Regions from separate parts of the Mesorhizobium sp. CA10 genome, predicted to be linked through region 1. Evidence: predicted binding sites of a transcription regulator. Region 1 holds the regulator's gene; each other region holds the start of a gene.
The links. The regulator LexA, encoded in region 1, represses DNA repair genes until DNA is damaged. The targets are predictions, from matches to a motif close to TGTTCNNNNTGTGTTCNG.
Positions count from the first base shown of each region.

Region 1 (5,294 bases):
GGACGCCATCGGAGCGCAGGATGATGAAGTCGTCGAGATCCTTGTTGGGGAAGCGCACCTCGCCCTGCACACGGTCGTTGACGATCGTCACGCCCTCGGTCGGCGCCTTGATGCGGATCGCGCCCTTGACGCCTGCCGGCGCCTCGGAGGGGCCGCGGTCGCGCCAATGGCCGTTGTAACGCGGCGGCAGGCCCTTGGCACGTGCGGCCTCGCGCATCGCCTCCAGCTCCGCCGGCGTCTCGTAGCTGTAATAGGCCTTGCCCATGCGCACGAGCTGCTCCGCCACCTCGCGATGACGCGGCGCGCGCTCGAACTGCGAGACGGCGTCGCCATCCCAGGAAAGGCCAAGCCAGGTCAGCCCGTCGAGAATGGCAGCCGTGGCAGCTTCGGTGGAGCGCTCGCGATCGGTATCCTCGATGCGCAGCAGCATCGTGCCGCCAGTGTGCTTGGCATAGAGCCAGTTGAACAGCGCCGTGCGCGCCCCGCCGATATGCAGGTAGCCTGTAGGCGAGGGGGCAAAACGGGTGACGACCTTGTCGGACATGGAACTCTCGAGGAAGCGCTGAAAAATGCATGTTTCGCGCAGACTTCCACGCGACCGGCGTTCATGTAGCATAGGCGGTCTGGGGCGCAAGGGGCAGACCCGATGGCTGGACGTGGCCGGGGCGCGGAGGAGAGCGGGGGAACGACAGCAGGCGTCAGCGAACGCCTGATGTTTGCTCATGCCGTGCTCGAAGAGGGAACGCCGCTTTCGCTTCCGGCGCCGCGTCCGCCAACCGGGCTTCTGCCGACTGGCGGCGACACGTTACCGCCAGCCTCGCCGACAGCCAACGACGGCCGGATCCGCAGACAGCTTGGCCGCGTTTCGCTTCCTGCTCTGCGCCGAAGCGTTGCGGTCGCCGCCGCCACCGAGCTCGACCGTGGCGTCGGCTTTCTGCTGGTGCCGGTGTTCCTGGCAGCCGGCGTGATCTGTTACTTCTCGCTGAGCGCCGAGCCGGACCTCTACAGGCCGCTCGCGGCGGTCGCCCTGATGGCGGTCTGCGCGGCGGTCTCGCGTTCCCGGCACAGAACGCACCTTGTCTTCATGGCGGCGTTTTTCTGCGCCTTGGGCTTTCTCGCGGCCAAGGTCGAGACCTGGCGGATGGCGACCCCGATGCTAGGTTCCGAAATCCAGACACGGCTGACGGGCCGCCTCGTCACTGCCGAGGCGATGGCCAACGGCCGTGTCCGGCTCACCATAGATCTGATATCCACGGAGCGTCCGAAGCTGCGCTACGCGCCGGACCGCATCAGGCTGTCGGCGCGCAGGATCCCGTCCGACATGACAGCCGGGTCGATGCTGACCGGCTATGCCAAGCTGCTGCCGCCGACAGGTCCGGTCAGGCCGGACAGCTACGACTTTTCGTTCGACAGCTATTTTGCCGGCATCGGCGCCAGCGGCTTTTTCCTGGGCGATCCGAAACTTGTCGCGTCGACCCCGACTGCGGCAACGGAAGTGCCGTTTGGCGCGCGCGTGGCATCGGCCATAGAAAATGCTCGCGAGGGGATTGCCGACCACATCAGGAGCAGCATCGGCGGTTCCGAGGGCGAGATCGCGGCGGCGCTGATCGTCGGCGTTCGTGCCGGCATTCCGGAAGCCATCAACGAGTCGATGCGACGGACCGGCATCTACCACATCATTTCGATCTCCGGCCTGCACATGGCGCTGGTCGCCGGCACGATCATGGTCCTGCTACGCGGCGCCTTCGCGCTGTTTCCGGATTTCTCGTCGCGCCGGCCGGTGAAGAAATATGCCGCTGGCATCGCGCTGGCGTCGATCGCCGCCTATCTCGTGATCTCCGGCATCGTGGTGGCGGCCGAGCGAAGCTTCATCATGCTTGGCGTGATGCTGGTCGCCGTGCTTTTCGACCGCGCAGCGCTGACCATGCGCAACCTGGCGATCTCTGCCATCGCCGTCATCCTGGTCTCGCCGCACGAAGTGGTCGGCCCGAGCTTCCAGATGTCCTTCGCTGCCACCGCCGCCCTGGTCGGCGCCTATGCCGGCTTCGCCGACTATCGCGCCGGCAAAACGACCGCGCCGCCGGCAAAGCGTTCGTTTCTCGGGTTCCTATCGCGAAAACTGGCGATTGGAGCGGGTGGCGCCGCCGTGACGTCGCTCATCGCGGGCAGCGCGACATTGTTGTTTGCCATCTGGCACTTCCAGCGGGTGTCGCCGCTCAGCCTGCTGGCCAATCTGGCGGTCATGCCGATCGTCTCACTGATCGTCATCCCGTTCGCCGTGCTGAGCGCGCTGGCCATGCCCTTCGGCTTCGACGGTCCGTTCCTCTTTGTCATGGGCAAAGGCCTGACGGCGATGATCGCCATTTCGGCATGGATTTCCGAGCGCTCACCGGTCGACGCCGTGGGGCTGATCTCAATCCAGTCGGTGCTGCTGGCGACGGTCGCGCTGGTCATCGCGACGATGGCCACCACCTGGCTGAGGCTTGCCGCCGTACCTTTCGCGCTCGCTGCGCTGCTGGCCATTCCGCATGTCCGCACACCGGACGTGCTTATCTCGGAGGATGCGCATCTGGTGGCGATGCCGATCGGCGGCGGCGAGCTTGCCGTCAATCGCGAACGCTCCAACGAGTTCACCACCGACAACTGGAAACGGGCGCTGAAAGCCGAGGAGATCGTGCCGCCGGAAAGGTTCGCCAAAGATACGCTGGACATTGCCGATCCCGTCGACCTGCCGCCCGGCTCGCCCTTCTATTGCAGCGGCGATCTCTGCATCGGCCGGCATCCTTCCGGCGCGATCGTCGCGCTCGCCGAGACCCGCGACGCCGCCCGGCCGGCCTGCGGTTTCGCCGACCTCATCGTCATCAACGACGCCACGGCCTATAACCCATGCCGCGATCCGCGTGTGCTCGTCGTCACCAAGCGGCAGCTGGCGCGCGACGGCAGCGCCGCCGTTTTCTTCGATCCGCAATCGGCAACCGCGCGGCCAACCGTCCGCCACGCGGTCGTAGAACCATACCGACCCTGGCACGAGCAGCGAAAATACACGCGCGAGGCGAGGGGACTGGCGCCCTATAAGCAGCCGGAAAAACCAGCCGCCGCACCGGCCCAATAGACTGTCGTTCGGGCGAAGAAGGCCGGCCAGTTCTGCTCAGTAGCGGCGGATGAGTCCCACGAGCTTGCCTTGAACCTTGACCCGGTCCGGTCCGAAGATCCGGGTCTCATAGGCTGGGTTGGCGGCCTCGAGCGCGATCGAGGCACCCTTGCGGCGGAAACGCTTAAGCGTCGCCTCCTCATCGTCGACCAGCGCCACCACGATCTCACCCGGGCTTGCGGTGTTGGCATTGCGGATGATGACGGTGTCGCCATCGAAGATGCCGGCCTCGATCATCGAGTCGCCCTTGACCTCCAACGCGTAATACTCGCCGCCCATGATCATGTCCGGCGGCACCGAGATCGAATGCGTCTGGTGCTGGATGGCGTCAATCGGCACGCCGGCGGCGATGCGGCCCATCACCGGAATGGATACGGCCGCCGCGGCCTCGTCGTCATTGCTTGGCGTCGGGGTGCGCGATGGCGTCGTTGGCTTGACCTGGCGACTGAGATTGCCTTGGCCGCCTTGGATGATGCTCGGCGAAAACTTCTTCGCGGCATTCAGGCCAGGCGCGATCGAGTCGGGCAGGCGCAGCACTTCCAGCGCGCGCGCCCGGTTCGGCAGCCGGCGAATGAAGCCGCGTTCTTCCAGCGCCGTGATCAGCCGGTGGATGCCGGACTTGGAGGCAAGGTCGAGCGCCTCCTTCATCTCATCGAATGATGGAGGAATCCCGCTCTCCTTCAGGCGTTCATGGATGAACATCAGGAGTTCATGTTGTTTGCGCGTCAGCATCGGCGGCCCCCACGGGTTCTGAAACCAGAATCAGAAAAACAAACCCAGAACAAACACTATCTGTTCCAGTTGTGTTCCGCAACCGTTTAAAGTTTAGTGAATTTGTTAACGCTGCCGAAACAATGTCGCATCCGGTGATGCCTTGGCCGCCCTTGTAGGACAGCGGCATTGATTCCGCTCGATTTTGGAGCTTCGTTAAGCTGAAACAAGAGCCGACACGATCACGAAGCGGCGGATGGGATCACGTCGGCTCGTTCCGTAAGCGCGCCGCACCGTGAACGAAACGAATCCAAAATGCCAACCTTGGCGAAGTTCCGATCCGCAGTCTTCGCCGTCTATGGACCAGCTAACATAGGACCAAAGGTTCTTGCCCTGTCGCCGAGGGTGGTGAGACAACCCCCTTGGCCAGATCGAAACGGAGGGGGCAGCACAATGAGGGGAATTCCTGATCTCGCCGAAGTCGAGGCGATGGATGCCGCGGATCCGCTGCGCGCCATGCGCGATCGCTTCGTCTTGCCGGAAGACGTCATATACCTCGACGGCAATTCGCTGGGCGCTGCTTCGATCGACGCCTTCAGCGAGATCGAGACTGCCGCGAGGCAGGAATGGGCGCGGGATCTCATTCGCGCCTGGAACACCGCCGGCTGGTTCGATATGCCCATCGAGCTGGGTGACCAGCTAGGACGGCTGATCGGCGCGAAACCCGGCCAGACGGTCGTTTGCGACACGACTTCGATCAACATCTACAAGGTCCTGCATGCGGCACTTACAATGCGGCCCGAGCGTTCGGTGATCGTTGCCGAGGGCGACAGCTTTCCGACCGACCTCTACATGGCGGAAGGCGTCGCATCGACGCGGCCCGGCACGGTGCTGCGGCTCGAAGGCGCCGATGCCCCGACGATTGAGGAACTGGTCGACGATCGCGTCGCGGTCATCCTGGTCAACCACGTCAACTACAAATCCGGCCGGCTGCGCGACATGGCGGCGCTCACCCGCAAGGCTCATGAAGCCGGCGCGCTGATCGTCTGGGACCTCTGCCACACGGCGGGTGCGCTGCCGGTGGATCTCGACGGCTCTAATGCCGATTTCGCCATTGGCTGCACCTACAAGTATCTCAATGGCGGGCCGGGCTCGCCAGCCTTCATCTACGCCGCGAACCGCCACCACCGCGACATTCGCCAGCCGCTCAGCGGCTGGTGGGGCCATGCCCGGCCTTTCGCGTTCGAGCAGGGCTACGCCGCGGGCACGGGCATCCGGCGGTTCCTGTGCGGAACGCAGCCGGTGCTGTCGATGCGCGCGCTGAAAGGCGCGCTGGATATGTGGAACGATGTCGACATCAGGGCCGTGCGGGGAAAAAGCGTCGCGCTGACGGACCTGTTCATCCGGCTTGTCGAAGCCAAATGCGGCGGCT
Region 1 is NZ_JAIUHV010000003.1:610,457-615,750, forward strand. Features, by position in the region: gene gltX (glutamate--tRNA ligase) at 1-544, opposite strand, end outside; gene LB535_RS09975 (ComEC/Rec2 family competence protein) at 647-3,112, shown strand; gene lexA (transcriptional repressor LexA) at 3,149-3,883, opposite strand; gene kynU (kynureninase) at 4,316-5,294, shown strand, end outside.

Region 2 (5,294 bases), on a different contig from region 1:
GGGATGACGGTCAGCGCATTCATGCGAACACCCCATGCATGAACCAGCGCGGCGGCGCGGCCTGCGGCGCGCTGCTGTAGAGGCCCTGACGGTAGAGCCAGTAGCGGCGCCCCTCGCTGTCCTCGATGCGGTAATAGTCGCGGGTCGGCGCCTCTTCCTCGCCGGGCAGCTGGCGCCACCATTCGGCGGCGATGCGCTCCGGCCCTTCGGCGCGGGCGACACGATAGAGCGCGCGCCGCCAGCGGAAATTCATCGGCGGTCCCTCCGGGATCTCGGTCGCCGGCACCTCGATCGGCTCAGGCGAGCGGAACAGGCGCACCGGCCGCTCCGGCGGGTAAACGGTCATCGGTGGCGCTGTTCGGGGCGGCGGCGTCCGTCCGGCCGCCGGGGCGCGTCCTTGCGGCGCTTCGGCGAAAGATACGGTTTTGACGGCGCGTTCCGGCAGATGGCTTTCGACGACCACCGGCTTCAGCACGGCGGCTTCGCCGAGACGGGCGCGGACGCGGTCGGCAAAGAGCGCGATGTCGGCGTCATCGTCGTCGGTCTCGCCGGTGAGGTCGCCCTGAGCCAAGTCGAAGGCCGCGACCGACAGCACGGACAGCCGCACGAGATCGAAGCCGAAGCCGGCGTCGATGCTCTGCTCCAGCGCGGTGAGCCGCTCATGGAACAGTCTTTGGATCAGCCGCGGCTCGCGCATCGGGCGGGAGGTGCCGACGGCGATGCGGTTGACGGCGCCATCGACGCGGAAGAGAAGCAGCGCCAGCGTCCTTGCGCCCTCGCCGCGGCGTTCGAGGTCGGTCTTCAAGGCGATCGCCAGCCGGCTCACCAGCCGCTCGATGTCGTCGGTGAGCACGACCGGCTCGGCAAGATGGCGCTCGACCGAGAGCGGCGCCACGGGAAGGCGCGGCGACACGGCCTCGTCGAGGCGGCCGAGCGCCTGGTCGAGGCGCAGAAGCAAGGTGGCGCCGAAACGGCGGGCGAGCGGCGCGCGGGGTGCTGCCATCACCGCGCCGGCGGTGCGCAGGCCCACACTTTCCAGGCTGGCGCGGGTCTCCGGCGCGATGCGCAGCGCCGACAAGGGCAGCGGCGAAAGCAGCGCCTCCTCCTCGCCGCCGGCTACGATGCGATCGCCATGGAAGCGCGCCGCCGCCCAGGCGGCGCCCGGCGTCGAGGCCAACCCGGCGCGGACATCGAAGCCCTGCTGGAAGAAGCGGGCGAGGATCTCGTCCTGCATGGCGCGCTCGCCGCCGAACAGATGCGTGCAGCCGGTAACGTCGAGGAACAGCCCGTCCTCGCCGTCGATCGCCACCAGTGGCGTGTAGCGGTCGCACCAGTCGGCAAGGCCTTCGAGCAGGCGGCGGTCGGCTTCCGGATCTGCCTCGACCACATCGATCGAGGGATGCATGGCGCGCGCATCGGCGATGCCCATGCCGCGCTTCAATCTGAGCGCCTCAGCCCGCTCGTCGAGGGCTGCGATGCGCTGGGTGTTGTTGTCGCGATGGCTGATCACCAGCGGCGGCTGAAGCGACGGCAGGCGATGCGAGGGCCGGGAACGCCAGGACCGCCCCAGACGCTGGCGCAGGATCCGCTCCGCGGCCAGATGCGGGAACCACAGCGACAGAATTCTCTGTTCTTTCTGCAAAAGCGTGCTCATCGGGGTTCCACTCCAGTGTGAACTGTCCAGGCAGGGCCGTGCGGCTCTTGCCGATATCGACTTTGAAGGCGGGGCGGCCGATCGAGCCGGCGAGCGGCCCGGCGAGGGTCTCGCGGCTTGCCGCGGGCGCCGCCGAAACGATGAGGCGCACCGGAGCGGCGGTGGGATCGGCCTCGCCGGCCTGGCGCAGCAACAGCAGCGGCCGGCCGGCGCTCCGGGCCCGCGCATGCAGCCGGCGCGTGGCGGTGAGGTCGAGAAGCCGCGGACTGCCGCGGATCTCGAGGATGACCGCGGCAAAGGCCGTCATGCGGGCGGCCTCCTCGGCAATCCACAGCGCGTCGAGCAGCTTCGGCGCCTCGGAAAACAGCAATTGCCCAGGCTCGATGCCGAACAGGGCATGAAGGCCCCTGGCATAGGGCATGCCGGCCTCGTGGAAGATTTCCGCCGTGCCGACCCAGAGGATCGGCAGACCCTGCTTCTCCCTGAGGACCAGGCTTACGAGCGACAGCGCAAAGCCGGCAACGGCGCCGGCATCGCGGGTCTCCAGGCCATGGATTTCGCTGAGCGCCGCCTTGGGTAGGCCGCCGCCAAGCGCTGCATCGAGCCTATCGATGCCGGTGTGCAGGAAGGCATCCGCCGAAGCCACGGCAAGGCCGCGCCGGACAATCGTCATGTCCGGCCCGGCGGCATCGTTGGATGTTTGGTTTTGCGCCATTCCGGAGGGAAAACTGCTTCGCACTTTTCCTGGAATTGCTTCGGGCGCGCACCCCGAGGGCGCCTGCAGGCGCTCGGGCAGCGTTCCCTCGATCTTCGCGATCTGGCGGCGCAGGGCAAAAATAGTGTCCCGCGCCACGGCGCTCATCGCCATGACGTTCACTTCCAGCAGCAATTGTTCCTGTTATGTTCCTATAGATTCCAGAGGCGCCCGGAAGAGTCAAGCAGACTCGCAAGGAATTTATTCCTTCGTCTTTTACCTTGAAAGCGAACACCCCAGCCGGTCCATTTGCCTCAATCGGCGTGAAAGCCTATATGCCGGGATTAAAGGACATTTCATGGCCCGCATCTACAAGACCCGCACCTGGCACGACCAGCTCTCGCCGTCGATGGACGAGATGGAGCTTCTGGCGCTGGAGGCCTATGCCCATCTGCCGGACGAGTTCCGCAAGCTCACCGGCGAGATCATCATCCAGATCGCCGAGTTCCCGACCGACGAGATCATGGACGATCTGTCGCTGGAGACGCCCTTCGACCTGCTCGGCCTGTTCGAGGGGCGCGGCATCGCCGAGCGCTGGAACCCGCAGACCGGCGAAGGTCCAAACCGCATCACGCTCTATCGCCGCGCCATCCTCGACTACTGGGCCGAGAATGAAGAGACGATGGGCGACATCGTCACCCATGTGCTGATCCATGAGATCGGCCACCATTTTGGCCTGTCGGACGACGATATGGAGCGGATCGAGGAGGCGGCGGAGCAGGCGGCGGCTGGGTGAGCACGCACTTCGTCATCCTAGGGCGAAGCAAGGAGCGAAGCGACGCGCGTAGACCCTAGGATCCATGCCATTCCATCAGCACCAAGCCCGCGGTGCAGAACGGAACGCCTGCCGCCCGACACCGCAATTTCCCTATATTCTGGCCCGCCGCGCCCTTCGGCAGAGGGAACGGAATGGATCCTAGGGTCTGCGCTCCGCTTCGCGTCGCTACGCCCTAGGATGACGAATGAGAGAGCCTGCTGCCCTCCTACCAGTCGCTGAGCTTGGTGTCGGCTGTGTAGTCCTGGCCTTCGACATCCTTCACTACGGCCTGGCCGCAGCGCATCGACTTCGTCTGCTGGTCAAAGGCATAGGTCGGCGAGCCGAACAGGTGCCAGCCCTTGTTCAGGGCTGCCGTCACCTTGTGGCAGAAAGTTGAATCGTCCGGACCGGACAGAAAGCGGTAGAGTTTCATTTATCGAGCCTATCTTGAAGACCGGCGCATCATGCGCCGATGATCGCGGCCTTCGCCAGAAGTTTCTCGGCTTCCGCCAGATGCAGCCGTTCGACCATGCGCCCGTCCATCGCAATCACGCCCTTGCCGGCATTCTCGGGCCGCGCGAACGCATCCTTGATCGCACGGGCCGCAGCCAGCCTCTCGGGCGACGGTGAAAAGGCGCGGTTCGCCGGCTCGATCTGGGCGGGATGGATCAGCGACTTGCCGTCGAAACCCATGGCCGCACCGTCGGCGCATTCGCGGGCAAAAGCGTCGAGATCGCGAAAATCATTGGCGACGCCGTCGATGACATCGAGACCGCCGGCCCGCGCCGCAAGCACCAGCTGCATCAGCCACGGCATCAGATAGCGCCGGTCGGGCGTCGCCAGAATGCCGGTCGCCTTCACCAGGTCATTCGTTCCGGTCACGAAACAAGCCAGCCTCGAAGCCGGATCGCGGCCGAGTTCGGCGATGGCGCCGATGTTGAGCAGCGCCTTGGGCGTCTCGACCATCGCCCATAGTTTCACGCTGTCCGGCGCGAAATTGTCGTCGAGCAGGTCGCCGGCCTCGAGGATGTCGCGCGGCGTGGCGATCTTGGGCAGAAGAATGCCTTCGGGTTCGGCCTTGGCCACTGCCAGGAGGTCGTGGGTGCCCCATTCGCTGGCCAAAGGATTGATGCGCACTACCATCTCGCAGCGCCGTTCGGGGCGCGCAGCCAGGATGCCGGCAATCTTGTCGCGCGCCACTTTTTTGCCGGCGGGCAGGACGGCATCCTCGAGATCGATGATGACGGCGTCGCAGGCCAGGGAGCCAAGCTTGGCAAACGCCTTGTCGTTGGAGGCGGGAATGTAAAGCACAGAGCGGCGCGGGCGGTAGGGTTCTTGAGCCATCGCCGATCTATGCCGGGTGATGGCGGATGAGGCAAGGCGGAGGGGACAGGACAATCGCATATGGCGGCGCCAGCCCCCGCTCCGTCTCGACGCTGCGCGCCGAGCCACCTCTCCCCCACTTTATGGGGGCGAGGAAACGCTAATCGCCGAGGGCGCGCGACCTTCGCAGGCCTGGGTTCCTCGCCCCCGCCAGAGGCGGGGGAGAGGTGGCTCGGCGAAGCCGAGACGGAGAGGGGGAGCGCCCTACGCGACTATCCCGCCGAAAAGGCGACCTGCCTGCACTAAATCTGCAAATCCCTGCTGAAAAGCTCCAGGATTCCGCCGCGCACTTACCGCACCGGCCGGCGAAACCGGCGTCATGCGAACACGTCACACATCCCGCTGGTCGCTGCCGCGCCGGCTCCGCAATGACGGCTGGTGGCTCGTCGAGCCGCAAAGACCATGCCATGGGGCGGGTATCCTGCTTTTCGCCCCGAGGCCGCTCCACTCCCGACCGAAAACAATTTCGCACTTTTCCCTGGAATTGCTCTAATCCTGCCGTCATCCAACCTTACGCGCCGGGCCGCTGATTTCATGCCGCACAACATTCTCGTCGCTGACGACGACCCGCATATCCGCGAGATCATCTGCTTCGCGCTGGAAAAGGCCGGCATGAAGACGGCCGCCGTCGCCGACGGCGCAGCGGCGCTGCAAGCGGTCGAGCGCCGCGCGCCCGATCTCATCGTGCTCGATATCGGCATGCCGGAGATGGACGGGCTGGAGGTCTGCCGCAGGTTGCGGCAAAA
Region 2 is NZ_JAIUHV010000013.1:103,641-108,934, reverse strand. Features, by position in the region: gene LB535_RS24255 (error-prone DNA polymerase) at 1-23, opposite strand, end outside; gene LB535_RS24250 (DUF6504 family protein) at 20-1,510, opposite strand; gene LB535_RS24245 (ImuA family protein) at 1,452-2,522, opposite strand; gene LB535_RS24240 (metallopeptidase family protein) at 2,707-3,144, shown strand; gene LB535_RS24235 (DUF1737 domain-containing protein) at 3,392-3,598, opposite strand; gene LB535_RS24230 (HpcH/HpaI aldolase/citrate lyase family protein) at 3,628-4,509, opposite strand; gene LB535_RS24225 (response regulator transcription factor) at 5,083-5,294, shown strand, end outside.
Region 2: a site for LexA is predicted at 2,545-2,562, ahead of LB535_RS24245 (ImuA family protein). Genes of this name have one in related genera too.

Region 3 (5,294 bases), on a different contig from region 1:
ACCGTCGCGAAGTCGGTTCCGCCGCTCGCCGCCGTAATGCTGGTGGCCTACCCCGCCTGGGACGCGCTCGCGAACTATGTCGACGCGCAGCGCAGTGGCGGCTTGGGCCGCAACAAGTCGCAGCTCCTCAATTTCGCCGTCAGCATCGTCACCGCAATCGCGGTCGCTATCGCGCTTGGCCGCAGCATGAACGCGGTGCTCGCGGTCTATGGGGTCTGGGCGGTCGTCTCCGGCGCGTTTCAGCTTCTCACCGCGGCGCGTCGCTGGAAGAGTAACGGCGCCCAATGGGCGATGATCCTGAGTGGCGCGCAATCAGCGCTGGCCGGCCTCTTTTTTGTCAAGATGGCGGGCGGCGCCGAGGCCATCGGCATCGCCAATGTCGCGCCCTATGCAGCTTTCGGTGCCTTCTACTTCCTCGTGTCCGCCGTGTGGCTGTCGGTCAGCGATATCCTTCGCAAGTCGCCGCAGGCCGTGCGTTGAGATTTCCTCCGCCGGAGGTTAGGCATGTCCATGGACAAGCCCTCGAACACCGCCGATGACATACTGGCCGCCGCGCGAAGCTTCATCGTCGCCGGCGGCTATAACGGGTTCAGCTACGCCGATATCGCCGACGTGGTCGGTATCCGCAAAGCCAGCATCCATCATCATTTCCCGAGCAAGGTCGACCTGGTGCAAAGCCTGGTCAGGCGCTACCTCGAGGATGCCGTGACGGGCATGACGGAGCTAGAGCGCAGTGTGCCTGCGCCGCCTCAGTTGCTGCGCACCTATGCCGACTTCTGGGCGCAGTGCATCGAGGATGCGAGCAGGCCGATCTGCGTCTGCGCGCTGCTTGCCAGCGAGCTTCCGGCCCTTCCGCCTGAGGTGGCCGCGGAGGTCCGGGCCTATTTCCGGTTTCTCTCGGGGTGGCTGACCGGCGTTATCGAGCGCGGCGCCGCGCAAGGCACATTGACGATCGCCGCCGCGCCAAGCGTCGAAGCCGAGACCTTCATGGCGACCGTGCACGGGGCGATGATTTCCGCGCGGGCCTATGGCGATGGATCGAGCTTCGCCATGATTCTGGCACCGACGCTGCAGAAGCTGATCCCGGCGCAAGATTGAAGAGGGATGAAAGCCCGATACGCCCGCTTCACGCCGCCTGCGCCATGCGCTCCGCGCTCATGCGATAGGAGATCGCCTCGGCGAGATGGATGCGGCCGACGGTTTCGCTGGCGTCGAGGTCGGCCAGCGTGCGCGCCACCTTCAGCACGCGGTGATAGGCCCGCGCCGAGAAGCCGAGCTTTTCGCTGGCGTCCTTGAGCAGCGTCAGCCCGGCGCTATCGGGCTTGGCGATCTCCTCGATGATCGAGGGCGGGCAGTGCGCGTTGGTGGTGGCGCCCGCGCCCAGTCTTTCCAGCCTTTCGCGCTGCATGGCGCGCGCACGCGCGACGCGCTGCGCCACCGAAGCACTCGTCTCGGCCTTGTCCGGCCGGATGAGGTCGCTTGCCGAGACCGCCGGCACCTCGATCCTGAGGTCGATGCGGTCGAGCAGGGGGCCGGAAATGCGCGCCTGGTACTCGGTGCGGCAGCGGTCGCCGCGCAGGCAGCGATAGCCGGGCTCGCCCGACATGCCGCAGCGGCACGGATTCATCGCCGCCACCAGCTGGATGCGCGCCGGATAGGTGACGCGGTGGTTGGCGCGCGCGATCATGCAGTCGCCGGTTTCCAGCGGCTGGCGCAGCGCATCCAAGGTCTGCGGCGTGAATTCCGGCAACTCGTCGAGGAACAACACGCCGTGATGGGCGAGCGAGACCTCGCCCGGACGTGCGCGCAGCCCGCCGCCCACCATCGCCGCCATCGAGGCCGAATGATGCGGGGCGCGGAACGGCCGCCGATCGGTCAGCTTGCCTTCGCCGAGCTCGCCGGCGACGGAAGCGATCATCGACACTTCGAGCAGCTCCTTCGGCGCCAGCGGCGGCAGGATCGAGGGCAGGCGCTGCGCCAGCATCGACTTGCCCGAGCCCGGCGGCCCGACCATGAGAAGGTTGTGGCCGCCGGCGGCAGCCACTTCGACCGCTCGCTTGGCGCTCTCCTGGCCCTTGATGTCGGCGAGATCCGGCAGGTCGCGGGCCGCAAGCTGGATGCCGGCCTCGGGCCGCGACAGCACCTGCGTGCCGCGAAAATGGTTGGCAACGGCAATCAGGCTGCGCGGCGCAAGGATGTCGAAATCCTTGCCTGCCCAGGCCGCCTCCGGGCCGCAGGCGAAGGGACAGATCAGGCCCTTGCCTTCGGCATTGGCGCCGATCGCCGCCGGCAGCGCGCCGGCAACGCCCGTGATCGTGCCGTCGAGCGACAATTCGCCAAGCACCACATAGCCGGCCAGCATATCGCCCGGGATGGCGCCCAGCGCCGCCATCAGGCCGAGCGCGATCGGCAGGTCGTAATGGCTGCCTTCCTTGGGAAGATCGGCCGGCGCGAGGTTCACCGTCACCTTCTTCGACGGCATCGACAGGCCCGAGGCATGCAGCGCCGCCTGCACGCGCTCGCGGCTTTCGGCCACCGCCTTGTCCGGCAGGCCGACGATCTGCATGCCGACCTTACCCGGCCCGACCATCACCTGGACATCGACCGGCAAAGCCTCGATGCCCTGGAAAGCCACCGTGCGAACCCGCGCCACCATTTATCCAAAACCCCCGGCCTCAACGCGCCCGTATCCACCATCGGGCCGTGAGCGCCTACAATGCAGACAACCATAGATTTTCGAAACAAGCAAGAACATTACAGGAACATCTATCCGTGAAGATGATGGATTTCGGCCAAGCTTCTTCTGGACTAAAAGGCCGAGGCGCGCCCGAGCAGCCGCTATCGCCGCGTGCTCTCGACCTGTTGAACAAGGCGAGCAGTCCCTCCGGCAATCGGGCTGTTGCCGTCTAGGCGGTGATGAAGGCATCGACCGTGCCTGAAAGCGATCGATCGATTGCGATGTGGGGTGGAAGCCACTCCATGACAGGATATCGGAAAGGCCAAGGCATGGCGAGCCGGCGCAAAGAGCCGCTTTGCAGAAAAATCTCATTTATAAGGTCTATGAACCGCCGGCGGTCTCGCTCAACTCGTTTCAAAGTTTGCGAACGAATATAAGCCCGGGGGATTCGTCGCTCCTTCAGCGCTAAGACAGCCTCCGCGATGGATCGAGGGTCGGATGGAACTGTAAGCGAATATTCGTCATCGAGATAAAGGTCTCGACCACCATGGCTCGGGGTCGTGACAACGGGTAGCCCCGCGAGAAGATACTCTGTGCTGGCGAACATTGGTCCCTCTATTGCAGAGAGACAAATTCCCACGGCTGCACGATTTAGATGCATGTTCACATGAGCCGGCGCCAATCGAACAGGTTTGCCGGTGCTGTCAAACTCATTGATAAACACGTGACCCGGCGCGAGCTCCCTGTGCCGATTTATCCGCGCCCTTTCCGACTCCGTCGTGGATGACCCCACTGAATCACGATAAAAGACAAATGCACAACGCTCGATGCCAAGCGACAAGTCGTGGCGTTTCCACGAAGCCAGTTGCGCATTGTATATTGCATCAAATTCTACAGGGATGTCCTCGAGCGGCCTGAATATGTATTCGGAGGTTGTTGAAGTCTTGTTGTGCAGGACGGCGGCCTCACCGGACTGATTCAAGAGATCAGCCTCGGCTTGTGTGTTGGGTAGGAAGATTAGCGAGTGACGGGGGTTCCCAAGTCTATGCAGAACGGCATAGGTCCGGATCATTTTGACGCTGGAATTGTTTTCGATGGACCAGGTTGGCGAGATGAGAAACCAGGCACGGTGACTGCGTGGAAGGAGAGGCATGTGACTTGCCAATCCAAGGGGCGTACCGGACATTCCCGAATAGGATATGAACGGATCGTCCGACAGCAAACTTGCCTGAAGAGCAGGTTGCGACTTCGCGGAAGAGTACCACCCTTTCCGGAGATAGCGGCGATGACGCAACATTGCTCCGACAATCTCGGATACGGTAGGAGGCCGATATCCGTGCTGCAGAGTCAACATGCGGCAATTACGCGGCCGACTTCAGCCGCTTCCCCTCAACGCAATCCCAGAACAGGCTGGCGATATCCGCCCCGCCAAAGCGCTGCACTTCGCGCACGCCGGTCGGCGAGGTCACGTTGATCTCGGTCATGTAGTCGCCGATCACGTCGATGCCGACCAGGATGAAGCCGCGCTCCCTGAGCGCCGGTCCGATGCGGGCGCAGATCTCGCGCTCGCGCTCCGTCAGCTCGGTCTTCTCGGCGCGGCCGCCGACATGCATGTTGGAGCGCGAATCGTGCTCGGCCGGCACGCGGTTGATAGCGCCCACCGGCTCGCCGTCGATTAGGATGATGCGCTTGTCGCCCTTGCGCACGTCCTTGAGATAACGCTGCACGATATAGGGCTCGCGGAACAGTTGGCCGAACATTTCGAGCAGCGAGGCGAGATTGCGGTCGGCCTCGTGCAGATGAAAGATGCCGGCGCCGCCATTGCCGTAGAGCGGCTTGACGATGATGTCGCCGAACTCCTTGCGGAAGGCCGCCACTTCCTGGGGGTCCTTGGTGATCAGCGTTTCCGGCATCAGGTCCGGGAACTCGGTGACGAAGATCTTCTCCGGGCTGTTGCGCACCCAGGCTGGGTCGTTGACCACCAGCGTCTTCGGATGGATGCGCTCCAATATGTGCGTGGTGGTGATGTAATTCATGTCGAAGGGCGGGTCTTGCCTGAGCAGCACGACGTCCATCTCGGAGAGGTCGGTGCGCACCTTCTCGCCCAGCGCGTAGTGGTTGCCCTTCTCGTCGCGCACCTGCATCTCCTCGATGCGCGCGAACACCTTGCCGCCCACCATCGACAGCCGGTCGGGCGTGTAGTGGAAAAGCTTGTGGCCGCGCCGCTGCGCCTCCAGCGACAGCGCGAAGGTCGTGTCGCCGGCGATCGACACGGTGGAGACATGGTCCATCTGGACGGCGATCTTCAGCGGCATTTGCGGTCTCCGGGGAACTCAGACGCCCGATATAAGGAAATCGGCGGCGCCTGCCAATCGTGCTCGCTTGGTGCAGAGGCTCAGCGGTCGAAGACCAGCCTGGAGTAGCCGAGGAAGGACAGCGCCATCGCGACAATCGAGGCAAAGGCCAGCGCCGCCAGCGGCGGCAGGGCGGGCAGCGCGAAGAGCAGAGCGCAGTAGACCAGGTAATTGACGATGCTGGTGGCGATGCCGACGCTGCCATAACGCACGCCTTCCTGCGCGATGCCCCGGCTCGACGGCGCGAAGGTCAGATGGCGGTT
Region 3 is NZ_JAIUHV010000012.1:115,460-120,753, forward strand. Features, by position in the region: gene LB535_RS23255 (DUF308 domain-containing protein) at 1-480, shown strand, start outside; gene LB535_RS23260 (TetR/AcrR family transcriptional regulator) at 511-1,098, shown strand; gene LB535_RS23265 (YifB family Mg chelatase-like AAA ATPase) at 1,127-2,656, opposite strand; gene LB535_RS23270 (glycosyltransferase) at 2,907-3,659, opposite strand; gene gshB (glutathione synthase) at 4,039-4,992, opposite strand; gene LB535_RS23280 (GtrA family protein) at 5,073-5,294, opposite strand, start outside.
Region 3: a site for LexA is predicted at 2,748-2,765, ahead of LB535_RS23265 (YifB family Mg chelatase-like AAA ATPase). Genes of this name have one in related genera too.

Region 4 (5,294 bases), 360 kb from region 1:
TCAGCGCATAGGCGGCAAGCAGCGCGACCAGTCCAGCCGAAACCGTGCGCAGGGCAAAAATCCAGTCCGAACGGGTCGGCTGCGTCAGACCGCTTAAGGGTGTCTCGACAAGCTCTTTAAACCGCGTCCAGGTCACACCGGGTCTCCGTGCCGGAGCCTGTTATGGACCGGACGGCGTTCAGATATCCAGCACGTCCGTCTCGGCGAATTCGGCGCGCTCCTGGATGAAGCGGAAACGCGCCTCAGGTTTGGTGCCCATCAGCGCATCGACGGCATCCTTGGTGGCCTGCTCGGCGTCGATCACGTCGACCCTCAAAAGCGTGCGCTTCCTCGGATCCATCGTGGTCTCCTTGAGCTGTGAGGCCATCATCTCGCCCAGGCCCTTGAAGCGGCCGATCTCGACCTTGCCGCGCCCGGTGAACTCGGTGCGCAGCAGTTCGTCCTTGTGCGCGTCGTCGCGGGCGTAGCCGACCTTGCCGCCTTGCCGGATCGAATAGAGCGGCGGCACGGCCATGTAGAGATGGCCGCCGCGGATCAGGTTCGGCATCTCCTGATAGAAGAAGGTGATCAGCAACGAAGCGATGTGCGCGCCGTCGACGTCGGCGTCGGTCATGATGATCACGCGGTCGTAGCGCAGATCCTCGTCGCGATATTTGGAACGCGTGCCGCAGCCGAGCGCCTGGATGAGATCGGAAATCTGCTGGTTGGCGGCAAGCTTGTCGTTGCCGGCGGAGGCGACATTGAGAATCTTGCCGCGCAGCGGCAGCACTGCCTGGCTGGCGCGGTCGCGCGCCTGCTTGGCCGAGCCGCCGGCCGAGTCGCCCTCGACGATAAAGATCTCGGCGCCGGCGGCGGCGTTCTGCGTGCAGTCGGCAAGCTTGCCCGGAAGGCGCAGCTTGCGCACCGCGCTTTTGCGGGAGACTTCCTTTTCCTGGCGGCGCCGCACGCGTTCGTCGGCGCGCGCGATGACCCAGTCCAGAAGCTTGGAGGCTTCCTGCGGATTGTCTGCCAGCCAGTGGTCGAACGGGTCGCGAAGGGCGTTTTCGACGATGCGCATTGCCTCGATCGTCGCCAGCCTGTCCTTGGTCTGGCCGACGAATTCCGGCTCGCGGATGAACACCGACAGCATGCCGGCGGCCGAGATCATCACGTCATCGGTGGTGATGATCGAAGCGCGCTTGTTGCCGATGAGATCGGCGTAAGCGCGCAACCCGCGCGTCAGCACGTTGCGGAAGCCGGCCTCATGCGTGCCGCCTTCGGGGGTCGGAATGGTGTTGCAATAGGAGTTGAGGAAACCGTCGCCGCCGAACCAGGTCACAGCCCATTCGAGCGAACCGTGGCCGCCCTGCTTGTCGCTCTTCCCGGCGAAAACCTCGCGCGTGACCTGGAATTCGTCGCCCAGCGTCGCCTTGAGATAGTCCTTGAGGCCGCCGGGGAAATGGAACTCGGCCTTTGCCGGCGTCTGATCCTTGTCCTTGATCAGCGACGGATCGCAGGTCCAGCGGATCTCGACGCCGCCGAACAGATAGGCCTTCGAGCGCGTCATGCGGTAAAGGCGCGCCGGTTCGAAGGCGGCGCCCTTGCCGAAAATCTGCTCGTCAGGATGGAAACGGGTCTTCGTGCCGCGGCGGTTGTGGACCTCGCCGAGATGCTCCAATCCACTGACCGGGACGCCGCGCGAAAAACGCTGCCGGTAGAGCTGACGACCCCGCGCGACCTCGACCTCGAGGTGGTCGGACAGCGCATTGACGACCGAGACGCCGACGCCGTGCAAGCCGCCGGAGGTCTCGTAAACCTTGGAGTCGAACTTGCCGCCCGAATGCAGCGTGGTCATGATGACTTCGAGCGCTGGCTTCTTGAATTTCGGATGCGGATCGACCGGGATGCCGCGGCCGTTGTCGGTGACGGTCAGGAAGCCGTCGGCAGAAAGCTCGACGTCGATGAAGGTGGCGTGGCCGGCCACCGCTTCGTCCATCGAATTGTCGATGACCTCGGCGAACAGGTGATGCATGGCCTTGTCGTCGGTGCCGCCGATATACATGCCCGGACGGCGCCGCACCGGCTCGAGCCCTTCCAGCACCTCGATATCGGCGGCGCTGTAGCCCTCGCTGCCGTCGCGGGCGGCGGTCGAACGCTTCGCGGCCTGCACCAGCGGATCGGCGGGCCGCGAGGGCGCGCGCACTTGCTGTGCCGGCTTTTCCATCTTGCCGAAGAGGTCGTTGTTGTCGTCCATGCGAGGCCTAGCGTCCGGTAATACGAATCATTCGTGGATACTGCCACGCTTTTGGCGGGCGAACGAGTTCCTGTTCCGTTCAGGGATTCAAACTGTCTCTTATTCCAAAACCATTCGATAACCAAGCCGGCCGAAATAGGGCGGTTGGCGGGTCGCGGGATTCCTGATTCTTTAACATTAACGCCTAGCGTGAGGCCCAACCAACAAAAGACCACGGGCGTCAGGGGTTCCATTGTGAGGGGCAGGGCCATAACCATGATCGGCATCGCCGCCGTTTTCGGCGCGATCTCGATCTTTGCGGCGGATTTCTGGGTCAAGAGCCAGGCGAAGGCTCAGGCCGAGGTCAAGGTCGTCGTGGCGCCGCAGCAGCCCAAGGTCGAGTTCAAGACCATCGTGGTGGCGCAAGCGCCGCTGCGCTACGGCATGGAGCTTGGACGGCCGCAACTCGCCGAGATTCCGTGGCCGCAGGATTCGCTGCCGCAGGGCGCTTTCCCGACAATCGACAAGCTGCTTGCGGACGGCAGCCGGGTCGTGCTGTCGCCGATCGAGGTCAACGAACCGGTGCTGCTCACCAAGCTGTCGGGACCGAACGGCCGCGCCACGCTTTCCAACATGCTGTCGGCGGGAATGCGGGCCGTCACCATCCGCACCGACGAGATCGCCGGCGTCGGCGGCTTCATCACGCCGGGAGACCGCGTCGACGTCGTGCTGACGCGCGATGCTGGGGACATCCAGGAAGTGTCCAAGAATGCTCAAGGGGCTGCCGGCTCGACCGTTACGTCCGAGATCGTTGTCTCCGATGCCAAGGTGCTCTCGGTCGGACAGGGCGCCGATGAACGCAAGACCGAGCCGCAAGTCGCCAATTCGGTGACCATCGAGGTGACCAACGACGGGGCGCAGAAGGTGGCGCTTGCCCGCACCGTCGGCACGCTGTCGTTGTCGCTGCGGTCGGCCGCCGACGCCAGCGCCAGCGAAAGCGGGCTGACGACCATCTCGTCCTTCGGCGGTTCGGTTGCCGCAAATGCGCAGGCGAGCGCCGCCTCGCTCGTCAATGCGGTGACGAAGGACCAGGACGAGCCGAAATTCAAGACGGTGATCGTGACGCGCGGCGACAAGGTCGAGGAATACAAGGTTCCTTCGCGGCAACCGCCGCAGGAACTGCAGCAATAGCCGGTGGGGACCGGCGGGGACGGGGCAGGATGTTCGGGTTTGATACATTTCGGACGACCGGGGGATGGCGTCTTCTCGGCGTGATTGCGCTGGCGGCGACAGTGCTTGCCGTCGCCGCGCCGGCAAGGGCGGGCAATGACGTCGTCTATGTCTCGGCGAACAAGAACGCCTCGATCAAGGTCGCCAAGGGCAAGCCGAAGACGATCATGACGAGCGCCGCCTTCTACCAGATCGTCATCGGCGATCCGGAGATCGCCAACGTCAACCCGCTGACCGACAAATCCTTCTATGTGCTCGGCAACAACCTGGGTACCACCGGCATTGCCCTGTTCGACCAGAACAAGCAGCTTGTCGGCACCATCGACATCGAGGTGACGCTGGACACCGACCAGCTTGCCAGCACCATCCGCGCCAGCGTTCCCGACGCCAAGATCAAGGTCGGCTCGGCGAACGGGCGCGTCGTGCTGTCGGGCGAAGCCGACGATGCGGTCGCCGCCGACAAAGCCAGCAAGATTGCGTCACGCTTTTCCGGCAATGAGGAAGTCATCAACTCGGTCAACATCTCGTCCTCGCAGCAGGTTCAGCTCAATGTCCGATTCGTCGAGATCAACCGCCAGGCCGGCCAGGACCTCGGCGCCAAATACGCCGCCAATTTCGCCTATGGCATCGGCAACCGCAAAGTCGTGCTGAACCCGGATGGAGGAGACCTGACGGCTGCCGGAACAGGCGAGATCATCGGCAGCTTGCTGTCGAACGGCGTTTCCATCGACATCGCCATCAAGGCGCTGGAGGAACGCGGCCTGGCGCGACGGCTGGCGGAGCCGAACCTAATCGCGCGTTCGGGCCAGACGGCGAGCTTCCTTGCCGGCGGCGAATTCCCGATCCCGGTTTCCGAAGACAATGGCAAGATCAGCGTCACCTACAAGAAGTACGGCGTAGGCCTCGATTTCACGCCGACGGTGCTGAAGGACGGGCTGGTCAGCCTCGACATCGCGCCGGAAGTGTCCTCGATCGACCCGTCCGCTTCCATCCAGGTCAGCAGCGGCATTTCCATTCCGGCTTTCATCGTGCGCCGCGCCAGGACATCGGTCGACCTCAAGAACGGCCAGAGCTTCATGATCGCCGGCCTCCTGCAGTCGCAGAACGACATCACGACATCGCGGGTGCCGGGGATCGGCAAGCTGCCGGTGCTCGGCCCGCTGTTTTCCTCGAAGTCCTATCAGCGGCGCGAGACCGATCTGGTGATCATCGTCACGCCCTACCTGGTCAAGCCGGTCGATCCCTCGAAGAAGATGGTCGAGCCGACCGACGGCACCCAGCCGGCAAGTCCCGCCGACTATTTCCTGAACAACACCGAAGAAGTGAACGCCTCGGCGTCAAAGCGTCCGGTGGCGCTGGCTGACGGCAGCGCCGCCCGCCCGGTGGCTGCCGCCACGTCCGGCCACTTTCTCGATCTGCCAAAGGATTAAGGCATGCGCATCCCCGTTTGCATCGCTCTGCTGCTCGCCGGTTTCGCCGGCGGTTGCACCAGCGACGACTATGTACGCGCCGAAGGGGTGACCTTGGCGGCCGGCAACGCGCAGGCATCCAACACTGCCATGCAGATGGTCGATCCCTGGAAGTACGGCGTGCAGAACACAAGGCTTCTGGTGCCGGCCCAGCGTCCGGGTTCCGAGAGCGCTGGCGTCGGTGCGAAGGCCAGCTCCGTGTCGTCACCGACGACATCATCAACAACATCGAATTGATGGGCTGGCGAGGATGGCATCTGGCAGCAAGACCAAGAAGATCCTGCTCGTTTCGACGGACAGGACGTTCTTGCAGGACACGCGGACGGCTTTTGCGGCCTCCGAGGTCATCGAGCTTCTGACGCTGGAAAAGAGCGTCAACGAAC
Region 4 is NZ_JAIUHV010000003.1:254,942-260,235, forward strand. Features, by position in the region: gene LB535_RS08220 (FUSC family protein) at 1-136, opposite strand, end outside; gene parE (DNA topoisomerase IV subunit B) at 179-2,233, opposite strand; gene cpaB (Flp pilus assembly protein CpaB) at 2,489-3,403, shown strand; gene LB535_RS08235 (type II and III secretion system protein family protein) at 3,433-4,872, shown strand; gene LB535_RS08240 (hypothetical protein) at 4,876-5,148, shown strand; gene LB535_RS08245 (CpaE family protein) at 5,162-5,294, shown strand, end outside.
Region 4: a site for LexA is predicted at 2,299-2,316, ahead of parE (DNA topoisomerase IV subunit B). Genes of this name have one in related genera too.